2 linked regions of the Occultella kanbiaonis genome follow. The protein of the gene in region 1 interacts with the protein of each later gene in a pairwise test. Links are inferred from orthologs where the notes say so. Each region holds a gene or a part of one and is shown in the gene's direction. Other genes may lie near its edges. The genes, in order: aceE and GKS42_RS07530.

What was found.
Region 2: the proteins of aceE (region 1) and GKS42_RS07530 interact in binary tests that used the Escherichia coli proteins (3 or more experiments, as listed by UniProt). The link is inferred for Occultella kanbiaonis from one-to-one orthologs.

The regions. Positions count from the first base shown.
Region 1 is NZ_CP046175.1:3,319,139-3,325,956, forward strand. The notes cover bases 1,618-4,887. They hold aceE (pyruvate dehydrogenase (acetyl-transferring), homodimeric type), read left to right. Parts: upstream 1,618-1,942; coding sequence 1,943-4,687; downstream 4,688-4,887. Other genes in these bases: GKS42_RS15365 (DUF3052 domain-containing protein), read right to left, coding at 1,618-1,675; GKS42_RS15375 (hypothetical protein), read left to right, coding at 4,825-4,887. Outside these bases: GKS42_RS15355 (glycerophosphodiester phosphodiesterase family protein), read right to left, coding at 1-771; GKS42_RS15360 (peroxiredoxin), read right to left, coding at 768-1,235; more of GKS42_RS15365, read right to left, coding at 1,232-1,617; more of GKS42_RS15375, read left to right, coding at 4,888-5,535; GKS42_RS15380 (hypothetical protein), read right to left, coding at 5,561-6,244; GKS42_RS15385 (DUF6069 family protein), read left to right, coding at 6,384-6,818. UniProt on the Escherichia coli protein: Component of the pyruvate dehydrogenase (PDH) complex, that catalyzes the overall conversion of pyruvate to acetyl-CoA and CO(2).
Region 2 is NZ_CP046175.1:1,698,476-1,704,998, forward strand. Bases 1,945-4,919 are described here. They hold GKS42_RS07530 (endonuclease III domain-containing protein), read left to right. Parts: upstream 1,945-3,076; coding sequence 3,077-3,763; downstream 3,764-4,919. Other genes in these bases: GKS42_RS07515 (GNAT family N-acetyltransferase), read right to left, coding at 1,945-2,041; GKS42_RS07520 (DUF3054 domain-containing protein), read right to left, coding at 2,038-2,427; GKS42_RS07525 (NUDIX hydrolase family protein), read right to left, coding at 2,429-2,968; GKS42_RS07535 (MarR family winged helix-turn-helix transcriptional regulator), read left to right, coding at 3,950-4,420; GKS42_RS07540 (DsbA family oxidoreductase), read left to right, coding at 4,438-4,919. Also shown: GKS42_RS07510 (family 78 glycoside hydrolase catalytic domain), read right to left, coding at 1-1,479; more of GKS42_RS07515, read right to left, coding at 1,562-1,944; more of GKS42_RS07540, read left to right, coding at 4,920-5,091; GKS42_RS07545 (glutathione peroxidase), read left to right, coding at 5,088-5,747; GKS42_RS07555 (HAD family hydrolase), read left to right, coding at 5,951-6,523. UniProt on the Escherichia coli protein: DNA repair enzyme that has both DNA N-glycosylase activity and AP-lyase activity. The DNA N-glycosylase activity releases various damaged pyrimidines from DNA by cleaving the N-glycosidic bond, leaving an AP (apurinic/apyrimidinic) site.

The DNA.
Region 1 (6,818 bases):
ATCCCGGAGCACGTCGATGCGGTCGGCGACGATGCCGTCCACGCCGAGGTCGAACAGGGCGTTCATCGTGTCCGCGTCGTCGATGGTCCACACGTGCACCTGGAGCCCGTACCGGTGCGCGGTCGCCACGAAGGACTCGGTCACCAGCGCCCGCCCGCGGAACGTCGTCGGCACCTGCAGGCACACCACGCCGTTGCGGGCGGCCAGGGACCGGGCGGCGCCCACGCCCCACCGCAGGGACGCCGTCTCCAGCGGCGAGCCGGAGGTGGCCGCCTCCGGGTGCGTGCGCCGGACCCGCTGCAACCGGCGGTGGTCGAACGCCGCGATCAGGACCCTGTCGAACGCACGCTGCGCCTCGATCACGGCGAGCGCCGGCCCGGCCACGTCGTCCGACTTCACGTCGATGTTGAACCGAGTGGCCGGGAACTCCTCGAGCAACTCGGCGAGCGTCGGGATGGACTCGCCACCGGCGAGGGTGGCCGCGCGCAGGTCGGCGGCCGTCAGCGCATGCACGTCGACGGCGGAACCCACCACCCGGGACAGGTCCGGGTCGTGGAAGACGAAAGGGACGCCGTCGGCGCTTGCGCGCACGTCGGTCTCGACGTACGTGAAGCCGAGGTCGACGGCGTTGCGCACCGCGCGCAGGGAGTTCTCGATCCCCTCGTTCAGCTCGTACCCCGCGCCGCCCCGGTGCGCCAACGCCAGCGGCCCGGGGTGCAGGTAGGCCCCACCCGCACCGGCGGCGACCTGTCGCTGCCGCCGGGTGCTCACACGACCAGGGCGTCGAGGGCGCGCAGGTAGCCGTCCAGCGGCCGTGCCTGCCCGCGCGGGTTCAGCACGGACCAGCGCACCACGCCGTCCGCGTCGAGCAGCAGGCTGCCGCGCAGGGCGAGTCCGGACTCGGAGTCGAACACGCCGTAGGAGCGGGCGATCTGCCCGTGCGGCCAGAAGTCGCTGAGCAGGTCGAAGCCGAGCTGCTCCTGCTCGCCCCAGGCCCGCAGGGCGAACTTCGAGTCGCAGCTGATGCCGAGCAGGCGCACCCCGGCGCGCTCGAACGCACCGAGGTTGTCCCGCAGTTCGCAGAACTCGCCCGTGCAGATCCCGGAGAACGCGAACGGGAAGAACACCAGTGCCACGGGCGTGCCGCGCAGCGCGGAGAGCGTCACCGGGGTGCCGTGGGTGTCCTCGGCGGTGAAGTCCGGCGCGGGCTCCCCCGGCGCCGGCAGCGCGCTCACTTGCCGCGACCGCGGGCGGTCAGGCGGATCCCGGACCAGTGCTGTGCCGCCGAGATGGCGCTGGTGGCGTGCAGGCCCGCGGTGCTGGCGGCCTCCTCGAAGTCGGCGGGCCGCACGTGCCCGTCGCGACCTGACTTCGGCGTGAACACCCAGATCAGGCCGCCGTCCTCGAGCATCTCCTGGGCGTCGACCATGACGTCGGTGAGGTCCTGGACGTCGCCGTCGTCCTCGCGCCACCACAGGATGGCCGCGTCGGTCACGTCGTCGTAGTACTCGTCGACCAGTTCCTGCCCGGCGGCCTTCTCGAGTTCCGCCCGGAGTTCCTCGTCGACGTCATCGTCATAACCGAACTCCTGGATGACCTGCCCCCTGTCCACCCCGAACCGCGAGGTGGGCTGGTCGCCGGACGGACTGGCCACGGAACCCGCGGTCGCTTCCACGTCTGTTACTCCTTGCTATCGACTGCTGATCTGTCCCGCCGCTGCGGGGTTGATGTCCTACCCCACCGCACAGTAGGTCTCGGCGCAAGGCCGGGCGGTGACCCGATCCTATGGCGGGATCACTGTCGGTCGCGTCACATCTGTTGGTTCAGACTCCACTTAGCCAAGTGCGGCCCATAGGATCGTCAGTACCGCACCACACGTGCCCGCCTGAGACTGGGCAGATGTAACTGTGGCGCCGACCCAGGCGCCGGAGAGAAGAGAGTCGTGACGTCACGCAACGAGGCCGGACCGCTGATCAACGGCCTACTCAGCCAGGTCCCCGACATCGACCCCGAGGAGACCGACGAGTGGTTGGAGTCCCTCGACGGACTCATCGACGAACGCGGTGGCCCGCGGGCGCGCTACGTGCTGCTGAACATGCTCAAGCGGGCGCGGGAGCGGGACGTGACCGTCCCGTCCTCGATCACCACCCCGTACGTGAACACGATCGGCGTGCACGACGAGCCCTACTTCCCCGGTGACGAGGCCGTCGAGCGCCGCTACCGCTCCTACCTGCGGTGGAACTCCGCGGTGATGGTGACGCGGGCACAGCGCCCGGGCATCGCCGTCGGCGGTCACATCTCCTCCTACGCCTCCGTGGCCACCCTGTACGAGGTCGGCCTGAACCACTTCTTCCGCGGCAAGGACCACCCCGGCGGCGGCGACCAGATCTACTTCCAGGGCCACGCGGCCCCCGGCATGTACGCCCGCGCGTTCCTCGAGGGGCGCCTGTCCGAGCACCAGCTCGACGGGTTCCGCCAGGAGCTCTCGCACAACGGTGGCGGCCTCTCCTCCTACCCGCACCCGCGCAACATGCCCGACTTCTGGGAGTTCCCGACCGTCTCGATGGGCCTCGGCCCGGCGTCGGCGATCTACCAGGCGTGGGTCAACCGGTTCATGCAGTACCGCGGCATCAAGGACACCTCGCAGCAGCACGTCTGGGCGTTCCTCGGCGACGGTGAGATGGACGAGCCGGAGTCCCGCGGCATGCTGCAGCTCGCCGCGCAGCAGAACCTGGACAACCTCACCTTCGTGATCAACTGCAACCTGCAGCGCCTCGACGGTCCGGTGCGCGGCAACGGCAAGATCATCCAGGAGCTCGAGGGCTTCTTCCGGGGCGCCGGCTGGAACGTCATCAAGACCATCTGGGGTCGCGAGTGGGACCCGCTGCTGGAGGCGGACAAGGACCGCGCCCTGGTGAACCTGATGAACAACACCCCCGACGGCGACTACCAGACGTATCGCGCCGAGAACGGCGCGTTCATCCGCGAGCACTTCTTCGGGCGCGACCCACGCACCAAGGCCCTGGTGTCCAAGATGACGGACGACGACATCTGGGCGCTCAAGCGCGGCGGTCACGACTACCGCAAGCTCTACGCGGCCTACAACGCGGCGGTGAACCACACCGGTCAGCCGACCGTCATCCTGGCGCACACCATCAAGGGTTACGGCCTGGGCTCCTCGTTCGCGGCGCGCAACGCCACGCACCAGATGAAGAAGCTCAAGGAGAACGACCTCAAGCTCCTGCGCGACTCGCTGCGGATCCCGATCACGGACGCCCAGATCGAGGAAGACCCCTACCTGCCGCCGTACTACCACCCGGGCGCGGACGCCCCGGAGATCGAGTACATGATCGACCGGCGCCGTCAGCTCGGCGGGTACCTGCCCGAGCGGCGCAGCAAGTACACCGCGGTGACGCTGCCCGCGGACAAGTCCTACGAGCGGCTCGCGAAGGGCTCCGGGCAGCAGGAGGTCGCCACCACGATGGCGCTCGTCCAGCTGTTCAAGGACCTGCTCCGTGACAAGGACTTCGGCAAGCGGATCGTGCCGATCATCCCCGACGAGGCCCGCACGTTCGGCCTCGACGCGATCTTCCCGTCGCTGAAGATCTTCAACACCAACGGTCAGCACTACCTGTCCGTGGACCGCGACCTGCTGCTCTCCTACAAGGAGTCCGAGGCCGGCGGCCTGCTGCACACCGGGATCAACGAGGCCGGTTCGGCGGCCGCGTTCCAGTCCGTGGGGACGTCCTACGCCACCCACGGCGAAGTGCTGGTGCCGTTCTACTTCTACTACTCGATGTTCGGCTTCCAGCGCACCGGTGACCAGTTCTGGGCCGCCGGTGACCAGCTCACCCGTGGCTTCCTGATCGCCGCCACGGCCGGCCGGACCACGCTGACCGGTGAGGGCCTGCAGCACGCCGACGGGCACTCCCCGATCCTCGCCTCGACGAACACCGCGGTGGTCTCCTACGACCCGGCCTACGGGTACGAGATCCGGCACATCGTCAAGGACGGTCTGCAGCGGATGTACGGCGAGGGTGATCACCGCGACCCGAACGTCATGTACTACCTCACGGTCTACAACGAGCCGATGATCCAGCCGGCCGAGCCGGAGGACGTGGACGTCGACGGCATCCTGCGCGGGATCCACAAGATCGCCACGGCCGACGGCGAGGGCCCCCGGGCCCAGCTGCTCGCCTCCGGGGTCTCGGTGCCGTGGGCGCTGGAGGCCAAGGAGATCCTCGCCAACGAGTGGGGTGTGCAGGCGGACGTCTGGTCGGTGACCAGCTGGACCGAACTGCGCCGCGACGGTCTCGCCGCGGACCGGCAGGCGTTCATCGACCCGACCGGGGAGCAGCGCGAGCCCTACGTGACCGCGAAGCTGAAGGACGCCGGAGGCCCGTACATCGCCTCGACGGACTACGACTTCCAGCTGCCGGACCAGATCCGGGCGTGGGTCCCGGGCGACTACTGGACGCTCGGTGCGGACGGCTTCGGCTTCTCCGACACCCGGCCCGCGGTGCGTCGTCACTTCCTGATCGACACCCACTCGATCGTCACCCGGGCGCTGCAGGCCCTGGCCAAGCGCGGCGAGATCGACGCCTCCGCGCCGGCCCAGGCCGTGGAGCGCTACCGCCTCCTCGACGTCAACGCCGGCACCACCGGCACCGCCGGGGGCGACTCCTGACCGCCTGAGGGCCTGGCGTTCGGACGCCGATCACTGCCGCACGACGGCGGGGGTCGGCGTTCGTCGTCATCGGCACGCTGGTCGGTGGTGCTTCGCCGGACGAGGGGCGTCCGGGCCCGATGCGGCAGGATGGCCGCATGGACCTCCTCGACTCCGAACGCCGGGTGGTCGACGCGGCCGTGGCCCTGGCCGGGCGGCTCGGCGCCGACCCGAACCACACCGTGGCGGCCGCCGTGATGGACACCCGGGGGCGGATCCACACCGGTGTGAACGTCTACCATTTCACCGGTGGCCCGTGCGCCGAACTGGTCGCGCTCGGGGTCGCGGCCGCGGCCGACGCCGGCCCGCTGCTGACCATAGCCGCCGCGGGCGACGGCGGTCGGGGCGTGATCGAGCCGTGCGGCCGCTGCCGGCAGGTGCTCGTCGAGCTCCACCCGGACATCCTGGTGGCCGTGCCCGGCGCGAACGGGCCGCAGCTACGCACGCTCAACACGTTGCTGCCCGAGACCTACAACCACCGGGACGCCCGCCCCGCCCGCTTGGTGCGCTTCAACAAGCGGCACTACGACGACGTGGTGACCGGCCGCAAGACCGTCACCGTCAGACACGACGACCCGATCGCCGTCGGGCCCGCGCTCCTCGTCTTCGAGGACGACCCACCGCGGACGCTGCCGGGCGAGGTGCACTCGGTGGCCTCCTACCGGCTCGACCTGCTCCGGCCGGAGCAGGCCGGGGTCGACTCCCCCGAGGCGCTTGTGCGCCTGCGGGACGGGCTCCGCGGGCACTACCCCGACCTGACGCCGACCGCCACGGTCGAGGTGGTCCGGTTCGGTGTGCGGGCCGGCTGAGTTCGAAGCCGCCGACGGCGGTCGCTCAGGAGGTCTTCGCACTCGCCTCGGCGGCGGCGACGAAGGGTTCGAGCTCGGCGACCACGCCCGCGGTGCCCGGCCGGTCGGCCCCGTACTCGGCGAGGGCGCTCAGATGCTGGCGGGCCTCCGCCGGCCGGCCGGCGTCCAGCGCGGCCCGGATCACCTGGCGGCCTGCCTCGGCGTCCTGATCGGCCGGGGACCAGTGGCCCACGCCGAGGCCGAGCGCGTCCGCGGGCATGTGCGCCTCCCGGAGCATGCTGATCCCGGACGCGAGCGCCTTCCCGCTGGGGTCACGTTCGCAGGCGGCCCCGAGGCGGCGCATCGCCCCCTCCTTGTCATCGAGCAGGGACAGCCGGGCGAGTTCGATGAGCGGATACCAGGCGCGCGGCCGGCCGGCCAGTTCCTCGGCGAGGGCCCAGTGCGCGGTGTCCGCCGAGGAGGCCTCGATCGGTCCGGTGTCCGCGCTGAGCGGGTCCGGCTGCTCCACGTCGCTGGCCCGGCGCCGGACGAGTTCGGCCAGTTCGTTGAACGCGACGACGTCGTTGGGGTCCGCGGCGAGCTGCTCACGCAGGCGGTCCTCCTGGCCGGCGTCGGCAGGCAGCGGGGCGTGGCTGGGACGTCGCGATCCCGGCGTCGGGGCCGGGGCCGGCCGGGCGAAGAGCTCCCTGAGTCGCGTGAGGAATGACATACCGCGAGGATATCGTCCGGGCGCTCCACTGACCCGGTGAGGCGCAACGGCGGCTCCGACACCCACCCGGGTTGCACGTTCCGGCGGGGCGCCGACGCCGGCGGACGGCAGCACGAACATCGATCGGAAGGAACCCGCCATGACGCAGCAGCATCCGAGCCCACCGAGCCACCCGCCCGTCGACGCGGGCAGACTCTGGGCCGGAGGAGCCGCCACCGCGCTCGTGGCCGCCCTCATCGCGGTCGCCGGGATCGTGATCTGCCGCGGCGTGTTCGGGATCGCGATCCTCGCACCCGAGGGCGACGGAGCCTGGGGCAACGCGAGCACCTTCTGGTACGCCGGCGCGGCCGCCCTCGCGGCCCTGCTCGCCACGGCCCTCATCCACGTGCTGATCCTGACCACACCGCAACCACAGCGGTTCTTCGGCTGGGTGATCGGCCTCGCCACCGTGATCGCCGTCGTGATGCCCTTCGTCCCCGACGCCGGCCTCGACGCGAAGATCGCGACCGCAGCCATCAACGCCATCATCGGGATCGCGATCGGTTCACTCGTCCCGTCCGTCGCGCGCAGCGCG
Region 2 (6,523 bases), 1.6 Mb from region 1 along the record:
GATGTACTCGAAGCCGTAGACGTCCACGACCGTCCCGGCCGGGGCGTCCAGGTCCACGATCACGAACCCGGACGCCTCGATGCCGAGGTCGAGCACGATCGAGAGGTCGCCGCCGTCGGGCAGGACCACCGGCTCGCCACGGGTCAGCCCGGTGACGTTCGCGGTGAGCGGGTGCTGTTCGCGTGGGTGCACGACCTGCCCGTAGACGCTGGAGTTCGCCACGAGCGCCGCCGGGACGGTGGCCGCTGGCAGGGGAGCGGCGCCGGCGTCCCTTGACGCGGTGAGCGCGACGACGGCGGAGCGCACCTGCGGCGTCGGCGTCACCTCCGGACGGGTCGGGTGGGCCAGCGGCCGGTCGAAGGCGGGGTTCGGGTCGCCGATCGGGCCGAGCGCGACGAACGGGGTGGGCGCGTTCGCCTCCCACGGGTGGGTCAGGTCCGCACCGTCGAGGAGCAGCGGCAGCGGGTAGCCATGGTCGTACATGCTGACGTCGAGGGCGAGCCAGTGTGTGCCGGGGTCCAGCTCGAGGTCGAGGGTGCGCAGGTCGGCGGGCCCGGGCGCCAGCTCGTTGATGTCCCAGTGGCGCCCGTCGACGGCGATGCCGCGGACCCGGGGGAGCGTGGTGGTCAGCGGCAGGCCGAGGCTGACCCGGCGGGCGGGACCCTGCTCGGCGACCCTGAGCGCGGTGAGCAGGTAGCCGCCGTACGTGCTCGGGTTCGCGTGGCCGGGCGAGGTGGGGTCGAACGTCGCCCGGGCGTCCACCGTCCAGCTCGCCGGCCACGGGCGGACCCGCTCGACGGAGCGCACCGATACGGGGGCGACGACCTCCTCCTGCAGCGGCGGGACGGGCCGGGGCACCAGAGTGGTCCACGGCCCCTCGCCGGGTGCCGCGACCTCCGTGGCGGGCGCCCACCCGGCCTCGGGGCCCTTCGGGTAGGTGCCCTCGAAGGCGTCGCCGCCGTCGGTCCAGTCCGGCTGCCAGGCGCCGTCGACGTCCTCGGTGAACGCCAGCTGCGGGCTGATCCGGGGCGCTCGCGGATCGTGGCCCCCGTGCGTGGCGACCTCCCACTTCGAGTCCGTGCCGACGATCCCCCAGCCGAGATCGAGCTCGGCGAGCAGGCCGCCGCGCCCGGGCAGCGACTGGAACGTGGCGACCCCGTGGTGGGCGACCAGCACGGCGACCGTGTTCCACTTGTACTCGCGCAGGTGCCACCAGATGTCCCAGGTGTCCACCGGCCACCGGTCGCCGAACGCCCGCACCGGCCCGCGCCCGATCCGCTTGCCGTTGACGAACACGACGTACCGGGTGTCCGCGGTGATCCGCAGCAGCGCGGTACCACCCTTGTCGGCGGCGAACCGGCGCCGGAAGCAGCGCCACGCGTTCCGGGGCGCAGGCTCGCCGTCGTCCCAGATCCAGCGGGTGGCGCCCTGCCACGTCGCGCTCGTGTCGGACTCGGACGGTGCCGGTATCGAAGTCACGGCAGGATCCTCGCACAGCCCCCACGTCGCCCCGTGCGAGGATCCACGGCAGGTTCAGCCACGGTCGAACACGGCGCCGGCGCTACCTTCCGGGCGGCTCCGCGGCCAACTCGAACCGCATGCGGGGCAGCCGGCGGCCCGGGATGGAACCGCTCGCGGTGCTGCCGACCGTCGTCGCACCGGCGTGGGCGTAGAAGGCCTCGGCCCCCGGATCGGCGTCCAGACCAAGGGTCCGGAACCCCGCCTCCCGGGCGGTGTCCAGCGCGTGCCGCAGCAGAGTGCCGCCGAGCCCGGTGCCGATCCGGTCCGGTTCCACGAACAGGGCGTCGAGTTCTCCGGCGGGCGGGTCGCCGTGGATCCGGTAGAGACCGAGCGGCACGTCGTCGTCGTCGACGGCGACCATCAGTCCCCAGGCGGCGGTCTGTGCCTCGGTGTAGGTGAGCTCGGCGCGGCACATCTCGAGGAAGTCCTCGTCGTAGCCCCAGTGCGCCTTGGAGCGCAGCGCGAGCGCGGACAGGGCCGCCGCCTCGCCCGGGATCGCCCGCCGGATCCGCACGGTCACCTCGCGGCGCGCCTTCCGAACAGCCCTGCGACGGCGCGCCAGCCGATCAGGAAGACGGCCAGGACCCCCGCGGCCACGAGCGGGAAGCCCCCGGACCGGCCGCCGCCGGTCAGGGCGCGCAGGCCGAGGCCGACGGCCACCGTCACCGCCCAGACGATCACCCCGGTCGGCCACGGCCGCAGCGGTGAACGCCACGCCCGGGCGATCGCCCAGCCCAGGATCAGGGCGACGCCGAACGGCCACGCGGTGCCGAGCAGGCCGGCGAACACGCCGTCGTCGTGGTGGGTGCGGCGCCCGGCGAGGGTGAACACGAGCACGGCGACCACGTCGACGACGGCAGCGACGACGACCGTGCGAGGCGACGCCGTCGCCCGGCTTGGGCGCACGTCAGATCAGGCGACCGGTCGTGGCCAGCGCGGTGCGCACCAGCGCGCCGTGCCCGGAGACCATCTCCGCCTGCACCATCGGCGAGACGACCTCCTCGGGAGAGAACCAGCCGATGTCGAGCGCGTCCTGCTGGGGCTGGCAGTCGCCGTCGATCGGGACGATGTAGGCGAGCGAGACCGCGTGCTGGCGGGGGTCGTGGTAGGCGGTGATGCCCGGCGTGGGGAAGTACTCGGCGACCGTGAACGGCACCAGCGAGACCGGCAGCCGCGGCAGCGCCATCGGGCCGAGATCCTTGTCCAGGTGCCGGGCCAGGGCGTCCCGGACCAGCTCGTGGTACATCACCCGGCCCGATACCAGGGCCCGGGAGATGCCGCCCTCGCGCGGGGTGCGCAGCAGCAGCGCCACCTGCTGGATCACGCCGTCGGCGTCCACGCGGACCGGGATCGCGTCCACGTACAGGATCGGCATCCGCCGACGCACGGTGGCGAGGTCCTCGGGGGAGAACCAACCGCCGAAGTCTTCTGTCGAGATATCACTCACCCTTGAGTTCTACCCGCTGAGCGCCGTGAGTGCTAACCCGGCACGCACCCGCGCCGCGGCGAAACAGGCCGCGAGCGGATTGTCGGCGCTGCCGGATAGCGTGTGCCCATGCGACGCGACGAGAAGGTGGCCCGGATCGGCGAGATCCTCGACGGGCTCTACCCGGAGCCCCCGATCCCGCTGGATCACGTCAATCCGTACACGCTGCTGGTCGCCGTCGCCCTCTCGGCGCAGACCACGGACAAGAAGGTCAACGAGATCACGCCCGCCCTGTTCGCCGAGGCGTCCACGCCCGCACAGATGTACGCGCTGGGGGCGGAACGGATCCTCGAACTGATCCGGGAGGTCGGACTCGCGCCGACGAAGGCCCGCAACCTCTGGACGGCGGCCGGTCAGATTGTCGATGCCGGCGGCGAGCTGGTGCCCGAGTGGGACTTCCTCGAGGGCCTCGCCGGGGTCGGGCACAAGACCGCGAGCGTGGTGATGGCGCAGGCTTTCGGCGTGCCGGCGTTCCCGATCGACACTCACATCTTCCGGCTCGCCCGGCGGTGGGGGCTGTCCCGGGGCACCACGGTCGAGCGCGTCGAGACCGATCTCAAGAAGGCGTTCCCGCGTGAGACCTGGAACCGGCGCCATCTGCAGATCATCTATTTCGGCCGCGAGTACTGCCCCGCGCAGCGGCACGTGTTCGCGACCTGCCCGATCTGCTCCTTCGCGGCCACGAAGGCGCAGCAGGCGGCCGAGATCAAGGCCCGCGCCAAGCCCAAGCGGGCGGCCGTCGCACCGCCCGCCTAAGCACCGGCTCGGCAGCACCTCGCCTGCGAGCCTGGAGCGTGCCCCGCCGTCCGCGCGCTGGCGCTGCCCGCCGTCGACCGTGATGGTGATGCCGGTGATGCAGGTGTCGCCCTCATCGACGGTTATGTAACCTACATTGATGTTGTATGTTGCATATCAACCGAACGTGGACACGGAGGGGCGACGATGGACACGACTCTGACGAAGCTCGAGTTCGAGTCGATGCTGTTCGTGCGACACCTGACGTTGACCGCGGCACGGCGCACCGGGCGGGATCTGGATCGCAGCGCGTACACGATCCTGAGTTGCCTGGACGACGACCGCGCGATGAGCATGGGCGAACTCAGCGAGGTGCTGAGCCTGGACGCCTCGACGCTGAGCCGGCAGACCACGGCGATGCTGCGGAGCAAACTGTTGGAGCGCATCCCGGACCCGGACGGCGGGATGGCTCGCAAATACCGTTCCACCTCACTCGGGCAGGCGCGCCTGCGCGAGGCATGTGCCGCGAACATCAGCGTCCTGGATGAGGTCACGGCGTCCTGGAGCCCTGAGCAGCGCGACACGCTCGCGCAACTCCTCGGCCGGTTCAATCGAGGGATCGAAGACCTCGACCACCGGCCGTGGCCGCGCCCGGCAGCTCTCGAGATTCAGATCTGAAACGATAGAAGGAGCACATGAGCGACACCATCAAGGTCGATATCTGGTCCGATATCGCCTGCCCGTTCTGCTATATCGGCAAGCGCAAGTTCGAAGCCGGCGTCGCCGCATCCGGTGTTCCCGTCGAGGTCGTCTACCACTCGTACGAGCTCGCGCCGGACACTCCCGAGGACGTCACCGAGAGCCACGCGCAGCTGCTCGCGAAGAAGATGAGGGTCAGCGTCCCGCAGGCGCGGTTGATGGAGCAGCAGCTCACTGACACCGCCCGCAGTGCCGGGCTCGAGTTCGACTACGAACAGCTGAAGCCGGCGAGGACGCTCAAGGCACACCAGGTGCTGCACTACGCGAAGATGCATGGCAAGCAGGTGGAGATGAAGGAGCGCTTGATGCGCGCGTACTTCACCGACGGGCGCGATATCGGCAAGCTCGACGAGCTCGCCGAACTTGCCGCCGAGATCGGCCTCGACCGCGACGACCTGGTGCGCGTGCTCGAGACCGGGCGGTACCTCGAAGAGGTCCAAGCCGACATCAGGCAGGCGCAGGCCTATGGGATCCGCGGGGTTCCGTTCTTCGTCATCGACGGCAAGTACGGCGTCTCCGGCGCCCAGGAACCTGCCGCGTTCGCCCAAGCACTCACCCAGGCCCGCGACGAGAAGGCTGTGGCATCATGACCGACTCCAACCGCCTCGTCGCTCTCGGTGACCCGAGCGCGGGACGCTGCGAGGACGGGGTCTGCGTGATCGACCCCGCGGCCCCAGCGCCGAGCGCGCTGGCGAGCATTCCGTTCGCCACGACGGGCGGAGACGAAGTGACCCTCGCCGAGTACGCAGGCAGAGTGACCCTGGTCGTCAACGTCGCCTCCAGATGCGGGCTCACCCCACAGTACGAGGGACTGCAACGGCTGTACGCGCAGAACGCCGACCGGGGATTCACCGTGCTCGGGTTTCCCGCCAACGACTTCATGGGTCAGGAGCCGGGCACGGACGCGGAGATCGCCGAGTTCTGCTCGTTCAACTACAACGTCACCTTTCCGATCATGTCGAAGATCACCGTCGTCGGAACGGATCGCCACCCGCTCTACACCGAGCTGATCCGGCAGGCGCCGACCGCCGCAGGGAAGCCGGAGGTCGCTGAGGCGGTCGCCGGAGACGGACCCACTCCGATGGAGGATCCGGAAGTCCTCTGGAACTTCGAGAAGTTCCTCATCGGCCGCGAAGGCACCGTTGTCGGACGCTTCGCGCCCGGCGTCACCCCGGACGACCCGGGGCTGATCGCCGCGATCGATGCCGCGCTGACGTCCCCCGGGGCTCTGAAGCCGCTGCCCTGACTCGTCGGACCTGGATGGGAGCGGCGTCGAGTCCCGAATGCCCGGCGCCCCCTCGGGCTCGACACCGCTCCTGTCGTGCGCGAGATGGGACTCGAACCCACACGCCCGAAGGCACAGGAACCTAAATCCTGCGCGGCTGCCAATTACGCCACTCGCGCTCACCCCCTAGCCTATGTGCCGACCGACCTGACGGAGGAACCGACGTGCCCACCCCGACCCTCGTGCTGGACTTCGACGGCACCGTCTGCCTCGGCGACGATCCGGTGCGGTTGTACGCGCAGGAGGTGGCTCGGCGGCTTTCGGCTCCGTGGGGGGAGCGGGTCGTCGCCGGCGCGGAGGACTTCCTCGCCGGGCGCGCCCGGCCGGGTGACGCCCAAGACGGCTACCAGGCGGTACACGCGCTGGGGTTCGCCGCCGGCCTCGACCGGGCCTCGATGTCGCCCGCGTACCAGGCGTCCAGAGAGCGGCTCGACGCCGGCGAGGGCGAGGTGGGCCCGCCGTCCGGCCTCGGTGAACTCCTGGACGACGTTCGAGCCGCCGGGGTACGGACGGTCCTGCTCACCAATGCCCCAGGCACCGGCGTGTTCGGGTGGCTCGACGCGGTGGAGCTCTCCGACCGGCTGGACGCGGTGATCACCGACGCCGGCAAGCCGGCGTCGATGCCGGACCTGCTCGGCGGGCTCCTGACCGAGGCGGACCTCGAAGGCCGGCCCGACCGGCTCCTCAGCATCGGCGACGTCTGGGCGAACGATGTCGGACCGGCGCTGACCCTCGGG